DNA from 2 places in the Methylobacterium sp. Leaf106 genome. Region 2 is predicted to be linked to the other one. Evidence: predicted binding sites of a transcription regulator. Region 2 holds the regulator's gene; the other holds the start of a gene.

Region 1 (7,645 bases), on a different contig from region 2:
CGTGCACCCGTCCCTGCAGGCGCTGTAGGTCGAGGCCTCCGACCCGGCCATCAGGGGTCAGAACGAGATTCATGGTCGGACAATGTATATGCAGCTGGGCGTCCCCCACAGCGCCAGGGGTCGGTCGGCTGGTCCAGTGGTCGAAGGCCAACCATGCGATCGCGCCGGCCTCGGAACCGCCACGTCCGGCCTTGCCTCGGCGCGCCCGGCCAATTTGTGGGGCGACAGCGTCGGCCATCGTCGTTTGGACAGCGTTTTGAACAGCGAGTGCGATCACCGCCCGCTCCGCCTCGGTTGGGGCCAGGGCCCACGCGATCGACACCGACTTATCGGCGCTGAAACACAAATCGATGAAGGTGACACGTTCCCCGGCTTGGAGCTGTTTGCCTGGAATAGGCCGACCGTCGGCACGGTGCCCGGAGAGCAGGTTGGCCACGGCGGCAAGGTCTAGCGGCGCTTCTGGATCGAGTCCGAGCACGCGGGCGAGGCGCGGGTCGAGATCCGCACGCAGCCGAGGTACCGGTCGGCCCGCATCTGGTCCGGCATCCAGGTCATGCGCCCAACCATAGTAAGCGGCGACCTCCTTGAGGTCGGGCGGCAAGGTCACCTGCATGAGGTGGCGCCCCATCGCGAGGCCGGGCGTACTGACCCGCCCGGTCAGGTAGGTCATCACAGCCGCGGATCCTACGGCGTGGCCGGCGGAGATCCGCCGACCTGCTGACAGATTAGGGTCAGGAGGTCACCGTTTACCTTGAGCAGCTGAGCGATCTGGCTCAGGTTCCGATTAAGGGGGCTGAACTCGCTGCTCTCCCCTGGAGAGGTAGCGGCTTCCATTATCTTGCGAAGTAGCTGGGTATGGAGGTTGGCGGTCTCGGTCAGTGCATCCAGCGCCTGCATTATCGCTACGGTGAGCCCGGCAAGGCGGTCTAGGGTCCAGGGCGGGTCATCCGCTAGATTGAGAGGCGCCGAAGGAACGGGACGGGCTGTCGGGTTGGGCATCTCATCGCTTCCTGCACCAAGGGGTGCCTTGGTCTGTGGGTTGAAATTTAGGGTGAGGATCGTCCGATTGGCGTCGTGTCGCGTACTTGTCCGAAACGGATCGGACACGTCGTTTTGACGGCTTAAAGGTTTGGGGAACCCTCTTCGAAAACCAGGCAGTGTCGGATAGGGATTAGGTCCGGCAATGCCCACTTCTCGGTCCAACCGAGCTTCCTGCGTGGTATCACCAAGGCGAGGGGCTAGGGCTCTTAGTCGGCGCGGGAACGTTCAATTGTACGACGCAGCGTCGACGCTCACTATCAAAGGAGGAGCGCTGTTCATGGCATCGCGCGATAAGTGCGTCCAAATCGGCGTTGAGTGGGATAAGACTACTCCAGGTTCGGGCGGAAAGTTCGTCGAGCCCGAATATCCACTTTAGGCGCTCTGCCGCAGTGTAACGGCTTCCAAAAACCTCGCGTACGCCGAGGTTGTAGCCGCTACTTACCCCGATAAGCAGACTCACTGCTATGATTAACCCAAGTACAATACCGTAGCCCGCGACTGTTGAGCGCAGGTCTATGCTTGTGGCGCGCTGGATGCGAACAGTCTTTTCCTCGAATGATATTTCAAACTCACTCCGTTCTGCAGTATCTTTTGCCACAGCTACTCTATAATGCTTAATAAATTCAAGTATTTGATGATTTTCGTCTGTAACATCTTTAATAAATCCGCTGTGACGCTCAATTTTCTGCGTATATCGCGCAACGTTGGTATCGAATTTTCTCGATGCAGCCATGAGGGTGACTAGAAAGTCGTAATGCGGATCCTCCTTTCGCATACCAGACTTACGGGCCTCTTCGAGAACCCGATCGATGGCTTTCTCGAGGTCAGTAGGTTCCCCGGGCGGTGGTTGGGGTGCTGCCAGGTTGCTCATGGCAGCCAACCCTTGAATGGCTCGACTGATGTACGAAGGCGGTCCAACCAAGCCTCAACCCGGGTGGCACTCCATTCACCTATTCGAAGACCTTCCGAGCCGGGCTTGTTAGCGATTGCATCTTCATAGCGCAGACGTAGCCGTACTACTTCGGCGTGAATTGCAAGCTTGGGAATGCCGAACATCTCCCCACCTGCGTCAAGCACTTGGTTGATGAAAGGATGCTCACGTATCGGAGCGAACCGGCCCACCTCATCTCCATCGGGGGCCGAGGCGTATGACAGGCAGATCACCCACCGAATGCGTTGATGTGACGAGAGAGCATCATAGGCTGTACGAAAATAGGAAACGTCTTCTTCATCCGTGCTAAATACTTGAAGCCATGTTATGTATTTATCGTGGCGATCCAGTAGCTTAGAGATATCTCCTTCCGACAGGAATTTTTCAAAGGTCTTATCGTTGCCGCCAATATCCAAGCCATAACCTTGATTTCCTTCAAGAAAGTCCATCATGACCTCTTCGATTTTTTTCTCCATAGGCAGCTGAGACGCCGTCTGCAAAACCTTGGACTCGGGATAGTACTTACTCATACTCGCATTGGATCGGTCAAAGTCGCACAGGCGGATTGATCTCCCGGCGAGGAGCGCAAGACTGGCGACACCGCGCAGCAATCCTGTCTTACCAATGCGTCCACGACCGCTGACAAGCGCCATGTTCGATTCATGACGTAGCTGGTTGGGGTCATTGATCAGAGCACTACTCCCAAGCCCGATATCGGGCAATGAAGAGTCAATACCAATATCCGAAACATTCTTATCCATCATTTTCTTCATCAAAAATCTCCGATAATTTCTCTCACGCGATATGCGTTCAGATGGAATAGTTTAGTCGTGTCGAGGTAGTTGCTGATGGCTGGCTTGCGCCTGCCGTACAACACGTTCCTTCTTCTCGGCAGCGGTCAGCCGTTGCTCAGCCCCAATGCTTTGCGCTGAAGCACGTTCTTGAGATGAAGCGCGGACTGGCAGACCATTGAGTAACGACGCTTCAGATGGTCGTTTGTCCGTGTTCGGTACAGGTTGATTCGTTCCTGAGCGCTTTGACGGCTCCTGAACGACAACTCCAAGGGGCAGGCGGACCTCTTTTTCCCGCATAGACTTCGCTTTCTCGTCAGCTGCACGCTTTCGAACGCGAAGCATAGTTCGAGAAATTACATCTTTGTTTGGTTCATCTCCACGGTCGTTGGTCAACCCAAGAAGAAGAACTGCCGCCAGCAATTCGTTAAGATCCAGGCGACCAGCACCATACTCGTCGAGTAACGCTTGGCGGTGCAGCCACATCCAGGTCTTTAGCCGTTTGTCGCTGCCCCTGACCTTCTTGAGCGCCCAGCTCAGATTGGGCAGCGTCTCCCCCTTCACCGAAGTGTGTGGAGCACGCGCGATAGCAACCGGGGTGGCCAAAGAGGCTCGCCCCCTTTGGCATAAACAAAACGAAGCTTACGATTATGCAACTGTGTCATGGCGCAACCTCACAGGAAGAGAGGGGGGGAACCGGTTCACGCCAGCCACGAAGGGCTCCGGTTCTTAAGCGCCTGAAATGCAATCCTTCAGCGACTGGGACATACCCAGTCAAACTGTTCATCCGCGTATCGTCCACGAACGGGACTGTCGGATGCCGGTGACAAGGGGCGGGTCGGATCGGTGTCTAGATCGAAGCTTGATCCAGGAAACCGCTCCGCCGTGCCAACACAGGCCAACTCGGAGGATAAATGCCGCATGAGCGACATTGAGCGTTTCGAGATGCAAACCGCAGGTCGGCAAGATCCCTAGTCTCGGCCCGTTCATTGCCTTGACAAGCCTTTATTGGCATAGGTCTACGAAAGATGCAAGCGGTCCCATATCGCTTTTGAAGACAATCCGCTGCTCGAGAGTTACGATGCTGTGAGCAACCTGCTGTATCGCAGCTCCGTTCGGGAACGATCTCATCGCGAATGCTGATGACAGGCTAGCTTCAGAATGGGGTTCGAACCTTCAGCTAACACCTCGTCTCTCCAACCATTGTCGGACTTTGCGGTTGCCTGCATCGGCAATCTGCAACGCCCACAATCAAGCTGGGTCTGAGGCTTTGCCCATGCGTTCACCCTGCAGCTCGGGCAGTTGTACTTCGTTTTGCTCGATGCCTTTTTCGCTCGCGTTTCGCGTTCGCTTTCGTCCCAGAGCTCGATATATGGCAGCGTGAAGCCCCTCTCGTCGATGAGCTCCACGCACGCGACCAAGAAGCGTCCTTCTGGCTCAATATAGTGACTGACCTGCTGTCCGGTTTCCTTACCGCCCGGCTCACTTGTTGAGGACGGGATCAGTCCCACCGCTCGCATCATTCGAGCCCATTCACTGTTGTGATAGCTAGGTCGCGACGGCGATCCGAAATGATGCTGCTCCAGATGAACCATCTCATGGACCAGGGTTGAGAGCGTTTCCTCGGTAGTACGATCGGCAAAATGACTTGGGTTCAATGCGATCTCATCGGTGATTTCCTCTCCGCTGCGCGTACCAAAGCGGCGCCCGGCGAAGTAGCCGTAGGCTTTACTTTTCCGCTGCATCGTTATTAGGCACGGCGGCAGCTTGGCCGAGAACAGGCGCTCGTTGAAGAAGTCGTAGGCTTCCGTGAGACCGGAATACGTTCGAGTCGTCGGGTCCATCAGAACCTCAATCATATCGTACGAAACAATGCCTCTAGAGCTTGTCCGTTTCGCCGAGGATGTTTCGTACGAAACAAACTATGGACTGGTGATGACTGGCGCTTGCTACATATGACTGATCTGGGCGCCCATGAGCCAGTATTCAAGCATCTTGTCGTACCCCGTGTCCTCCTGGGCTTTTAATCGATACTCATGCGCGATGGACCGGATCCTCCCGGTCCGGTCCTATCGACGACTATGATATGAGGCGATCTCCGTGATCGACGGCGGGACGCTCTCCCCGCGCGGTGGAGTTCATCGAAAAGCCGCAGCAGCCCATCATGGACCGTTCCGGCAGTCACTGTTCAATCTTGATCCGGTTCGACAACGTCCTAGAGGCTGTTATGGACCTGTGACGGCTGGAATCCAGATGAGGAGGCATGACCTCGTCGCGCCAAGCCTACCCGTCCGATGTTTCCGATGATGAATGGGCGCTGGTCGCGCCGTACCTGACGCTGCTGCGCGAGGATGCGGGGCAGCGTGAGTCTTCGCTTCGCGAGGCGTTCAACGGACTGCGCTACGTGGTGAAGACGGGGGCACCCTGGCGGTGGATGCCCCACGACCTCCCGCCCTGGGAGGCCGTCTACCAGCAGGCCCAGCGCTGGCTGGCGGCAGGCTGCTTCGAGCAACTCGCCGACGATCTGCGGGCGCTCCTGCGCCTGACCTCCGGGCGTTCTCCTGAGCCGAGCGCGGCGATCCTCGACAGCCGAACCTTGCGCTCGACGCCCGAGAGCGGCGAGCGGGCCGGCTACGATGGGGCGAAGCGCAAAAAGGGTTCGAAGGTCCACCTGGCCGTCGACACCCTGGGCCACCTCCTGACCCTGCACGTCACCCCCGCCGATGCCGACGACCGTGCCCAGGTCGGGCATCTGGCGAAGGCCGTGCAGGCCGCCACCGGGGACAACGTCGATCTGGCTTATGTCGACCAGGGCTACACCGGCAAGAAGCCGGCCAAGGCCGCCCGCGAACACGGCATCGAACTGGAGGTCGTCAAACTCCCGGAGGCCAAGCGCGGCTTCGTCCTGTTGCCGCGACGCTGGGTGGTGGAACGCTCCTTCGCCTGGGCGACGCGCTTTCGCCGCCTCGTCAAGGATTACGAGCGCTATCCCAGCACGCTCGCCGATCTCCACATCGTCGCCTTCGTCTGCCTCATGCTCAAACAGGCCGCTCAACTGGCAAGCGGTTCATAACAGCCTCTAGGGATACGGGCTCAGCCCGTCGCACTGCGCAGCGCAGCGACCCGGGCGACCAGGACAAGGCGTAGGCTCTGCATCTCGGCATAAGTTTCTTCGACGGTCTCAAAGGCGGCGAGCCGCTCACGTTGGATGCTTAGGGTCAAAGCCTCGATTCGACGAAGTGCCTCGAGGAAGGGGATAGGGGTGTTCGGTGTGTCGTTCATGAGGTGGAACTCCTTTTGATGATGAGGTTCAGTGTGTTGTGATCGATTTTGGGTGATTCCAGACGCCCATAAGGCCGTCTGAGAATTGTAGAATGAGGCGGCTGGCGAGACGGGCATCCGCAGCCGTGGTCATCACGAAACCGGTCTCGGCCTCGATGACCATCGCCAAACCGCCCTCTACGAGAGGGTCTTGAGCATCGTGTGGGTCCGCAGCATGCTCGTCGTCGCCGACGGCCGTCATCTCGGTTGCGACCAACACCTCGCTGTGAGAGGCGATGGAAGCGAGCAGGCTGCGCTCGACCGTCAGGCCGAGCTTCAGAAGCTGCTGTTCGGCGTTCGCGACACACAGACGGACGGCGTCTTCATACGCCGCCATCACCCGTGCGAGCGCTCTGCGTGCCTCTTGTTCGATGTCCTCATGGATAGCCCGCTCCAGCGCAGCGAGGGCCTGTTCGGCACGCAGCGCCGTGCCGCGCACGAGATCGCGGATCAGCATGGCCGCTGCGGTCGGCGTTGGTACGGACCGTCCCGCCACGTCGTCGAGAACGGTGCGCGGCGTCGCTGCGTGGCCGACGCCGACGACGAGGTTCGGAAGGCGCCTCGCCGCCGCGGCGGTTGCCCAGGCGTTCAGGGGTGAGAAGGACGAGGCGGGGCCGCCGCCGCGTACGACAAGGGTGGCCGACAAGCCGTGTTCGGCGTGGAGAGCCTCGGCCTTGGCCATCGCCTCGATCAGAGACCTCTCAGCGCTCGGTCCCTCGAAGGTGCCCTTGATCCGGTGAATTAGGAGCAGCCCCAAAGTCTCGAAGGGCTTCAGCACATACTCCACGTCGCGTAGGGCGTCACCGACTTCCGAGGCAATGACAGCGACGTGGTAGGGCTCCTCCGGCTCCTTCCAGGTCGACGGCCCGAACCGTACACCACCGATTCGGAGCAATCTCAGCACCTCCTCGCGTTGGATCTCGAGCTCGATCGGAAATTCGCTGATCGCGGTAAGGCCGATGACCTTGGCCTGGACCGTCGCCCCCCGACTGAAGCGCTGCTTTAAAGAGGTTCGAAGCCCCACCTCGATCCTCCGGTTGGCGAGGAGAAAAGGATCGAAGGCCCGTCCGAGCTCGGCCTCAATGATGGCTCGCTGATCCTCGCTGAGGTGAGCTTCGAGTCGGGGTGGTTCGCTTCGACTGGCCGGCTCGGCCTCGCCGAGGAGCAGGACAAAGCCATCCCGTGTGGTCGCCTCGACGCTGAGCACGCTGGCATGAACGACGTGGTCGCCCTTCATCTGCTGGCGCAACGAGGCCAGGAGGTGCTGCAGTGGGATGGTGGTGGCTTCTGTGGCGGCGGGAAGCTCCCTCGTAAGAGGCTGACTACCGCCGTCCTCGATAAACGGGCGAGGCGGTGGGGCAGCCGGGAGCGCGGCGCGCCAGCCGGGAATTTTGCGGTAACGCATGGTGGGTTCCAAAATGGGGGTGGGTGATCTGAGGGAAGTGAAAGCGGTGCGGCGCCATTCCCGGCGCTGCCCGCAACGCGGGTGCGAGCAATCGGCTCATGAGCGAGCGACAGAGGCCCGATCATGGGATCCGGCTGCCGCTATCGGCAGCCGGGG
Region 2 (7,645 bases):
TCGATGACGAGATGAAAGCCATCGGTGAGCTCAGGCTCCGCCGAAACGTCGACAGCGATTCTCTGGGCCAAAGCGGACATCGTGTTCTCTCCCTGGTTCTTTGCTGTTTTGTTATGATTTGCGACCCGCTGGGCAGACGAGCCGATGAGGTGACGTCCCCATCGTGGGGCGGCGGGGGCGTCCACGGCCGCGCGTCTCGGCGGAACCGTATTTTTCTTAAGTCAGACCGAAAAAATTATGACCTCCTCAAGCAGAAAGCTCATGCTTATCTTGAAGACCGTCCGTAAACCTCCCGACCGAAGGGCTACGGAACCTAATGCGTTATAATGCGTGTCCCTACGTCGACAGCGTGCTGGGATGCCACCGCCAATCCGCCGAAGCCTCATCACGACCGCGCTCAGGCCGACTTACAGTCGGATCACCCTCCGCATCTCTCGACAACTGGTGGCATACCAAATACCAACTGTCAAACGATTTTGCATGATCTTGCCGGTTTGGTCGGGCTTCAGCGATTGCGCGGCACTCAAACGAACGAGACGATGGCGAGTGCGGCATCGCCGCGGCTCCAACGACCGAATGCATGTCCTCCGGATTGCTAGGACAAGAGATGCCACTATTCTTGTGTTGAAGGATTTCTTTGCCCCGAAGCGTTCCTTGTATTTCGAACGCGGGTTTGGCATGCTTCACACCAAGTGTGCTCGACCCTGTGTGCGAGTTGAAATCATTCTAGGTGTCGAAAATGGTCAAGACGGATACGTTTCAAGTAAAGCCCATCGTTGCGACTTCGAGCTTGCGTGCATTGGCTTACGACGCGCTCAAGGAAGCAATCACGAATATGAACATCTATAATCAGCGCGAGGAGGTGAGGCTCGACGAGAGGAAGCTGTCTCTCAACCTGGGAGTGAGCCGCACCCCGGTGCGCGAAGCGCTGACGGTACTCGAGCAGGAAGGTTTCGTACGGTTCGAGGCCCGGCGCGGCGTCTTCGTGATCAAGAAGTCGAAGAAGGAGATCGTCAGCATGATCCAGGCCTGGTCGGCCCTGGAGAGCATGGCCGCTCGCCTCGCCTGCGAGCGAGCCACAGACGAGCAGTTGCACTGCCTGCGCGAGCATTTCCCGGAATTCTACGAGGGTCGTCCGTCGGATCATCTCGACGAGTATTCGGAAGCCAATATCCGCTTCCACCAGAAGATCATTTCGCTGGGCCAGTGCGACGTCATCAAGGACATCACCAGCAATCTGCTCATGCACGTTCGCGGCATCCGCAACACGGCCATGCGCCAGGGCGACCGTGCCGCCAACTCGATCAAGGAACACGTGGCGATCATCAAGGCGCTGGAGGCGCGCGACGCGGAACTTGCCGAACGCCTGGTGCGCGAGCACGGCCTCGGCCTGGCCAGCCATGTCGAGAAGTACGGCGACTATCTCGACTGAACGGCATCGTCGCCGGTTTCCGGTCGCTGCGACCGCCAATGTCGGCGAACGAGACGAGACAGCCGGCTTCGGTCGGATCGAAGCGTCTGTATCGGCTCGCCGATCCGTCACAGTGATCGAAACGAATCCCCGATTCTGCGGCGAAGCCAGCGACCGGTGGCACCGTCGCTATTGAACGACCACGCCGAGGCGATCAGCTCGCGGGGTGGGATGTCGTCGGGATGGAGCCGACTTGCGAGGCGCGAACCGCCAGCCGGGCTCCGGCGCCGGGATGCCAGCGAATGTCCGCCCAGGAACAAACTCTACCACCGCGTTAACGGAACCCTTGCAGAACACTTCCAGAACGTCTACCGTGTTCGTGTTTTGTTTCAGCGGCGTTAGTCGCGGCCATTGGCTTCAGTGGAAGAGTGATCTGTATGTTGACGCGTAAGCAGCTGGATCTTCTCCAATTCATTCAGCAACGGATGCAGGAGAGTGGTGTCCCGCCCTCGTTCGACGAGATGAAGGACGCGCTCGATCTCAAGTCGAAATCGGGCATTCACCGGCTGATCACGGCCCTCGAAGAGCGTGGGTTCCTGCGGCGCCTGCCGAATAGGGCCAGGGCGATCGAGGTGATCCGGATGCCCGAAAGCCTGACCGGCGCCCCCGCGCCGAGGCCGGCTCCCGCCGGCGAAGTCCGCCGCTTTACGCCCAGCGTCGTCGAAGGCGGACGGTCCAAGGCGACGCCATCTATGCGTCCGCCTACGACCCAGGGTCAGGACGAGAGCGGACGGGCCATCACCATCCCGGTCATGGGTCGGATCGCGGCCGGTACGCCGATCTCGGCGATCCAGAACCAAAGTCACTCGGTCACGTTGTCTCCCGACTTCCTGTCGGGGGGCGAGCATTATGCCCTTGAGGTGCGCGGCGATTCGATGATCGAAGCGGGTATTCTCGACGGCGATCTGGTGGTGATCAAGAAGCAGGACACCGCGAATACGGGGGACATCATCGTGGCCCTCATCGATGATGAGGAAGCCACTCTGAAACGCCTGCGTCGTCGCGGTTCCTCCATCGCCCTGGAGGCCGCCAACCCCGCCTATGAGACGAGGGTGCTGGGTCCCGACCGCGTACAGATCCAGGGTCGCCTGGTCAGCCTCGTCCGCCGCTACTGAGGCCGGTCCGAGGGCGTGTCCGGCAATGGGTCGCCTTCGTCGATCTCGGGATCCTGTAGTTTCGCGGTCTCGGCCGGTGTCGAGGGCACAGGCGAGGCATCGGCCATGACCCGCCGCCACGGAGGCCGGACGTTCGGCGCGCGTGCCGATGTCGCGACAGGACCATCCGGCCCGAAGCGAACGGCCGTCGCCCCTCGCTCCGCCAGGAACGCCCGATCGACGATGAGGCCGGCGCGGCATCCTTTGGGAGCGTCGCGGCGGGCTATGATGATGCTTGCCCTCTCACAATCCTCGGCAAAGGCCCGCTTGTCCTTGACAAGCGCCACGATGCGCCGCGTCTCCGTCCCTGCGGTGCAGCCGACCGCATCGCAACGGCCTTTCGTGGAGGCGGATACGGCACCGGCCTTCCGAGAATCGCCGTCCGCCTTGAGCCATTGTTCGAGGACGAAGGCGGGCGGGTTTCCGAGGATTGCCAGCCGGCCGTCAGGGTCGCGCAGGGCCGCGCCCCCACCCTCCCGGTCGATATAGAGGTCGTAGCGCGGTGGCGTGGCGGCGAGGGCGATGCCGAGGGCGGCCGGAGCGAGTCCGATCCAGCGCAGCCCCGACACGGGGAGTGTCAGCAGGAGCAGGGCGAGGGCCAGCAGGCAGAGGGCCGTGCTGCCATAGGCCGGCACGACGAGGGTGGCGTGGCCAAACCCGCTGATCCACCCGGAGATCGTGAGCATCCCCCGTACCGCGAGCCCCATCGCCCACCAGACCGGCTGATCGAGGGCAAAGGGGTAGGCGAGGATCCCGAGCACCGCCGCCGGCATCACCGCCAGAGATACGAGGGGCAAGGTCAGCGCGTTGCCGACGATGCCGAACGGCTGGACGGTCTGGAAATGATAGGTCGCGAACGGCGCCGTCGCGATCTGGGCGACCATGGTCGTCGCCAGGGTGCCGAGGACCGCGACGGCGAGGAACTGCCATGCGCGGGCCAAGAGGCTGGCGCCTTCGCGTGGCGGCATCCAGCGATTGAGCGTGCCCGCGCAGGCGATGAGGCCGGCCACCGCGCCGAAGGACATTTGGAAGCTCGGGCCGAGTAGCCCGTCCGGCTCGCGCGCGAGGGCGATCAGCGCGGCCAGGGCGAGGTTGCGCATGCTGAGCGCGGGACGATCTACGAGGATCGCGCCCAGCATCACGAGGGTCATGATGAGCGATCGCTCGGCGGCGATGTCCCAGCCCGAGAAGACGCAATAGGCGGTGACGCCGACCATGGCGAAACCGGCGGCGATCTTCTTGATCGGCCAGATGAGGGCGAGGCCCGGGACGAGGGCGAGGAGCGCGCGAACGAGCCAGAACACCACTCCGGCAGCGAGTACCATGTGGAGCCCGGAAATCGAGACCACGTGGTAGATCCCCGCCGCGCGCAGGACATCGTTGGTCTCGGCATTGATGAGGCCGCGCTTGCCCGTCACCAGGGCCGCGGCCACCGCGCCGGCCTGCCCGCCATTGGCATCGGTGATCCGCCGGGTCAGCGCGTTGCGCGCATCGTCCACGGCAGCGGCGAGCGAGACCTGCCAGGGCAAGGGTCTCGGCGGAGGCTTCACCTCGATCTTGCCCACGAGAGAGCCGACGGCGCCGATCCCGCGAAAGTAGGCATCGCGCGCGAAATCGTATCCGCCGGGCCGGGCCGCCTCGGGCGGGGGCAGGAGCCGCGCCGTCGCCGAGATGTAATCGCCGGGCTTCAGGGTGAGCGCCTTTTTGTAGGACACGCGAACCCGCGTCGGCCGGCGATCCGGCGTCAGGGTGCCGAAACTCTCCACGAGGACGATGAGCCGCGCACCGACCTCCCGCTCGTCGAGGGCTTCCACAAGGCCGGTGAGCGGCGCGATGGTCGTCCGGGCCAGGACGGGCGCCGCCACGATCCGCAGGCGCAACACAGCGGCCGAGAAGCCGAGGAAGGACGCGGCGAGTCCGAGAACCAGAGCGAGGGCGACGGGCCTTGAACCGAGGAACGGTACGGCGGCCGAGAGGGCGAGCGCCACGAGGAGCGGTGCCGCCAGCGATGGCTCGCCGTTGGTGGCGGTGAAACAGACGAGAATGCCGAGGCCGAATGCGACGGCGAGCCAGGGAAACAGGCGGCGCTGTTCGGATTCCTCCGCGAGCCCGCCGGCGAACCAGCGTTTTGCCGCCTCTACCATAGCCGACGGGGATCGCGGACGGGCCAGGCCCGCAAACGTCGCGCCCTTTGCTCGCGCGCTGGCCTGGGCCATCTGCCGCTGCGTCTCCCTCAGGGCTCACCCTTTTGGAGAGAGCCCGCACGAGCGGCACCGCCTCCGCCTCGCGACTCGGCGCCACGTTTTCTTAACGTCACCGCAAACGCATGCTACATGCGCCGATCCGGGCCGGTCGATCCGCCCTCCCACCTTCACGCACAAGTTTAGCCGCCCGATGTCGTCACCCGTCGTTACGCGTTTTGCCCCCTCCCCCACGGGGTACCTGCATATCGGGGGAGCGCGCACGGCGCTCTTCAACTGGCTCTATGCCCGCCATTTCGGCGGTCGCATGCTGCTGAGGATCGAGGATACCGACCGGGAGCGCTCCACCCAGGGCGCCATCGACGCGATCCTCGAAGGGTTGCGCTGGCTCGGCCTGGATTGGGACGGAGACGTCGTCTACCAGTTCGCCCGCGCGGATCGGCACCGCCAGGTCGCGGAAAGCCTGCTCGCCTCGGGCAACGCCTATCACTGCTATGCGACGCCGGACGAGCTCACCGCCATGCGCGAGGCCGCGCGCGCCGAAGGCCGCCCCATGCGTTACGATGGCCGCTGGCGCGACCGCGATCCGACCGAGGCACCGGCCGGCGTGAAGCCGGTGATCCGCCTGCGCGCTCCGTCCGACGGCGAAACGGTGGTGGAAGATCAGGTCCAGGGCCGCGTGACCTGGGCCAACAAGGATCTCGACGATCTCGTCCTGCTGCGCTCCGACGGTAACCCCACCTACATGCTCGCCGTCGTCGTCGACGATCACGACATGGGCGTGACCCACGTGATTCGCGGTGACGACCACCTCACCAACGCCGCCCGGCAGGGACAGATCTACGACGCGCTCGGCTGGTCCGCGCCGATCATGGCGCATATCCCGCTGATCCACGGGGCTGACGGCGCCAAACTATCGAAGCGTCACGGGGCACTCGGTGTCGACGCCTATCGCGACCTCGGCTACCTGCCCTCGGCCTTGCGCAACTACCTCGTCCGCCTGGGCTGGAGCCATGGCGATCAGGAGGTGTTCTCGACCGAGGAGATGATCGCCGCCTTCGACCTGAAGTCGATCGGCCGCTCGGCTGCCCGATTCGATTTCGCGAAGCTCGAGAATCTCAACGGGCTCTACATTCGCGGGGCGGACGATGCCGTGCTGATCGATGCGATAGAGACGATCCTTCCGGTCCTCGCTCCCGATCGCGGATTGCCCACCGCTTTGTCGCCCGAGCTTCGTGCCAAGCTCGGCGCGGCGATGCCCGGTCTCAAGGAGCGCGCCAAGACCCTCGTGGACCTCCTCGACAGCGCCTATTACCTCACTGCGTCGCGTCCCCTCGGCCTCGACGACAAGGCGAAGGCCCTCCTGAGCGAGGAAGCTCGCCAGCGTCTCGCGGCGATCCTGCCGGCCCTCGCCGACCTGCCGGAATGGAACGCGGCCAGCACGGAGGGCGCGGTGCGCCGCTTTGCCGAGGAAAACGCGCTCAAGCTCGGCCTGATCGCCCAGCCATTGCGGGCCGCGCTCACGGGGCGCGCGACCTCTCCGCCGGTCTTCGACGTCATGGCCGTGCTCGGACGCGAGGAGTGTCTGGGGCGCCTCGGAGATCAGGCATCCTCGACCTGATCACAGACGCTCGACGGGTGACAGATCGGCCCGGTTTTCGCTTGCGCGGCCGAGTGGCGAGGGGGATCGGTTGTAGGCGGTGTGCCGATCCGCTAACCCGATAGGTGTGTGAGCACCTGCAGCAAAAGCCTGTTCGTGCGCGCCGGTCCGAAGTGGCGGATGTCGCCATGCGGGCCGGCGCTACCCTCTGCCAAGGTCTGCCTTCTGCCAAGAAAGGGTCCACGTCTCCATGAGCGCCACCAGCACGATCTCCGTGGGCGACAACCAAGTCGATCTTCCGATCAAGACCGGTACGATCGGACCCGACGTCATCGACATCGGCAAGCTCCACGCCAAGACCGGCATGTTCACCTTCGATCCCGGGTTCACCTCGACCGCGTCCTGCGAATCGAAGATCACCTATATCGACGGCGACGCCGGCGTCCTCCTGTATCGCGGCTACCCGATCGAGCAGATCGCCGAGCAGGGCGACTTCCTCGAGACGTGCTACCTGATGCTGTTCGGTGAATTGCCGACGCCCGCCCAGAAGGCGGATTTCGACTACCGGGTCACGCGCCACACCATGGTGCACGACCAGATGAACCGCTTCTTCCAGGGATTCCGCCGCGACGCCCACCCGATGGCGATCATGGTCGCCTGCGTCGGCGCGCTGTCGGCCTTCTACCACGACTCGACCGACATCTCGGACGACAAGCAGCGCATGATCGCCAGCTTGCGCATGATCGCCAAGATGCCGACGCTCGCGGCGATGGCTTACAAGTATTCCATCGGTCAGCCCTTCGTCTACCCGAAGAACGACCTCGATTACACCTCGAACTTTCTGCGGATGTGCTTCGCGGTGCCGTGCGAGGAGTTCGTCGTCAACCCGATCTACGCACGCGCGCTGGACCGGATCTTCATCCTCCACGCCGATCACGAGCAGAACGCCTCGACCTCCACCGTGCGTCTGGCCGGCTCGTCGGGCGCCAACCCCTTCGCCTGTATCGCCGCCGGCATCGCCTGCCTGTGGGGGCCTGCGCATGGCGGCGCCAACGAGGCGGCGCTCAAGATGCTGGAAGAGATCGGCACGCCCGATAACGTGGCGAAATACGTCGCCAAGGCCAAGGACAAGAACGACCCGTTCCGTCTGATGGGCTTCGGTCACCGCGTCTACAAGAACTACGATCCGCGCGCCCGCATCATGCAGAAGACGACGCAT

The links. The regulator LexA, encoded in region 2, represses DNA repair genes until DNA is damaged. The targets are predictions, from matches to a motif close to TGTTCNNNNTGTGTTCNG.
Region 1: a site for LexA is predicted at 4,677-4,694, ahead of ASF34_RS15560 (SprT-like domain-containing protein). Genes of this name have one in related genera too.

The regions. Positions count from the first base shown of each region.
Region 1 covers NZ_LMNB01000031.1:4,345-11,989, reverse strand. The annotation lists gene mobF (MobF family relaxase) at 1-670, opposite strand, end outside; gene ASF34_RS22870 (hypothetical protein) at 1,223-1,912, opposite strand; gene ASF34_RS22865 (hypothetical protein) at 1,909-2,745, opposite strand; gene ASF34_RS22860 (hypothetical protein) at 2,797-3,369, opposite strand; gene ASF34_RS15560 (SprT-like domain-containing protein) at 3,891-4,607, opposite strand; gene ASF34_RS15555 (IS5 family transposase) at 5,027-5,836, shown strand; gene ASF34_RS15550 (hypothetical protein) at 5,857-6,045, opposite strand; gene ASF34_RS15545 (exodeoxyribonuclease VII large subunit) at 6,074-7,489, opposite strand.
Region 2 covers NZ_LMNB01000023.1:772,297-779,941, reverse strand. The annotation lists gene oxc (oxalyl-CoA decarboxylase) at 1-80, opposite strand, end outside; gene ASF34_RS15330 (GntR family transcriptional regulator) at 740-1,432, shown strand; gene lexA (transcriptional repressor LexA) at 1,849-2,586, shown strand; gene ASF34_RS15320 (ComEC/Rec2 family competence protein) at 2,580-4,841, opposite strand; gene gltX (glutamate--tRNA ligase) at 5,020-6,447, shown strand; gene gltA (citrate synthase) at 6,677-7,645, shown strand, end outside.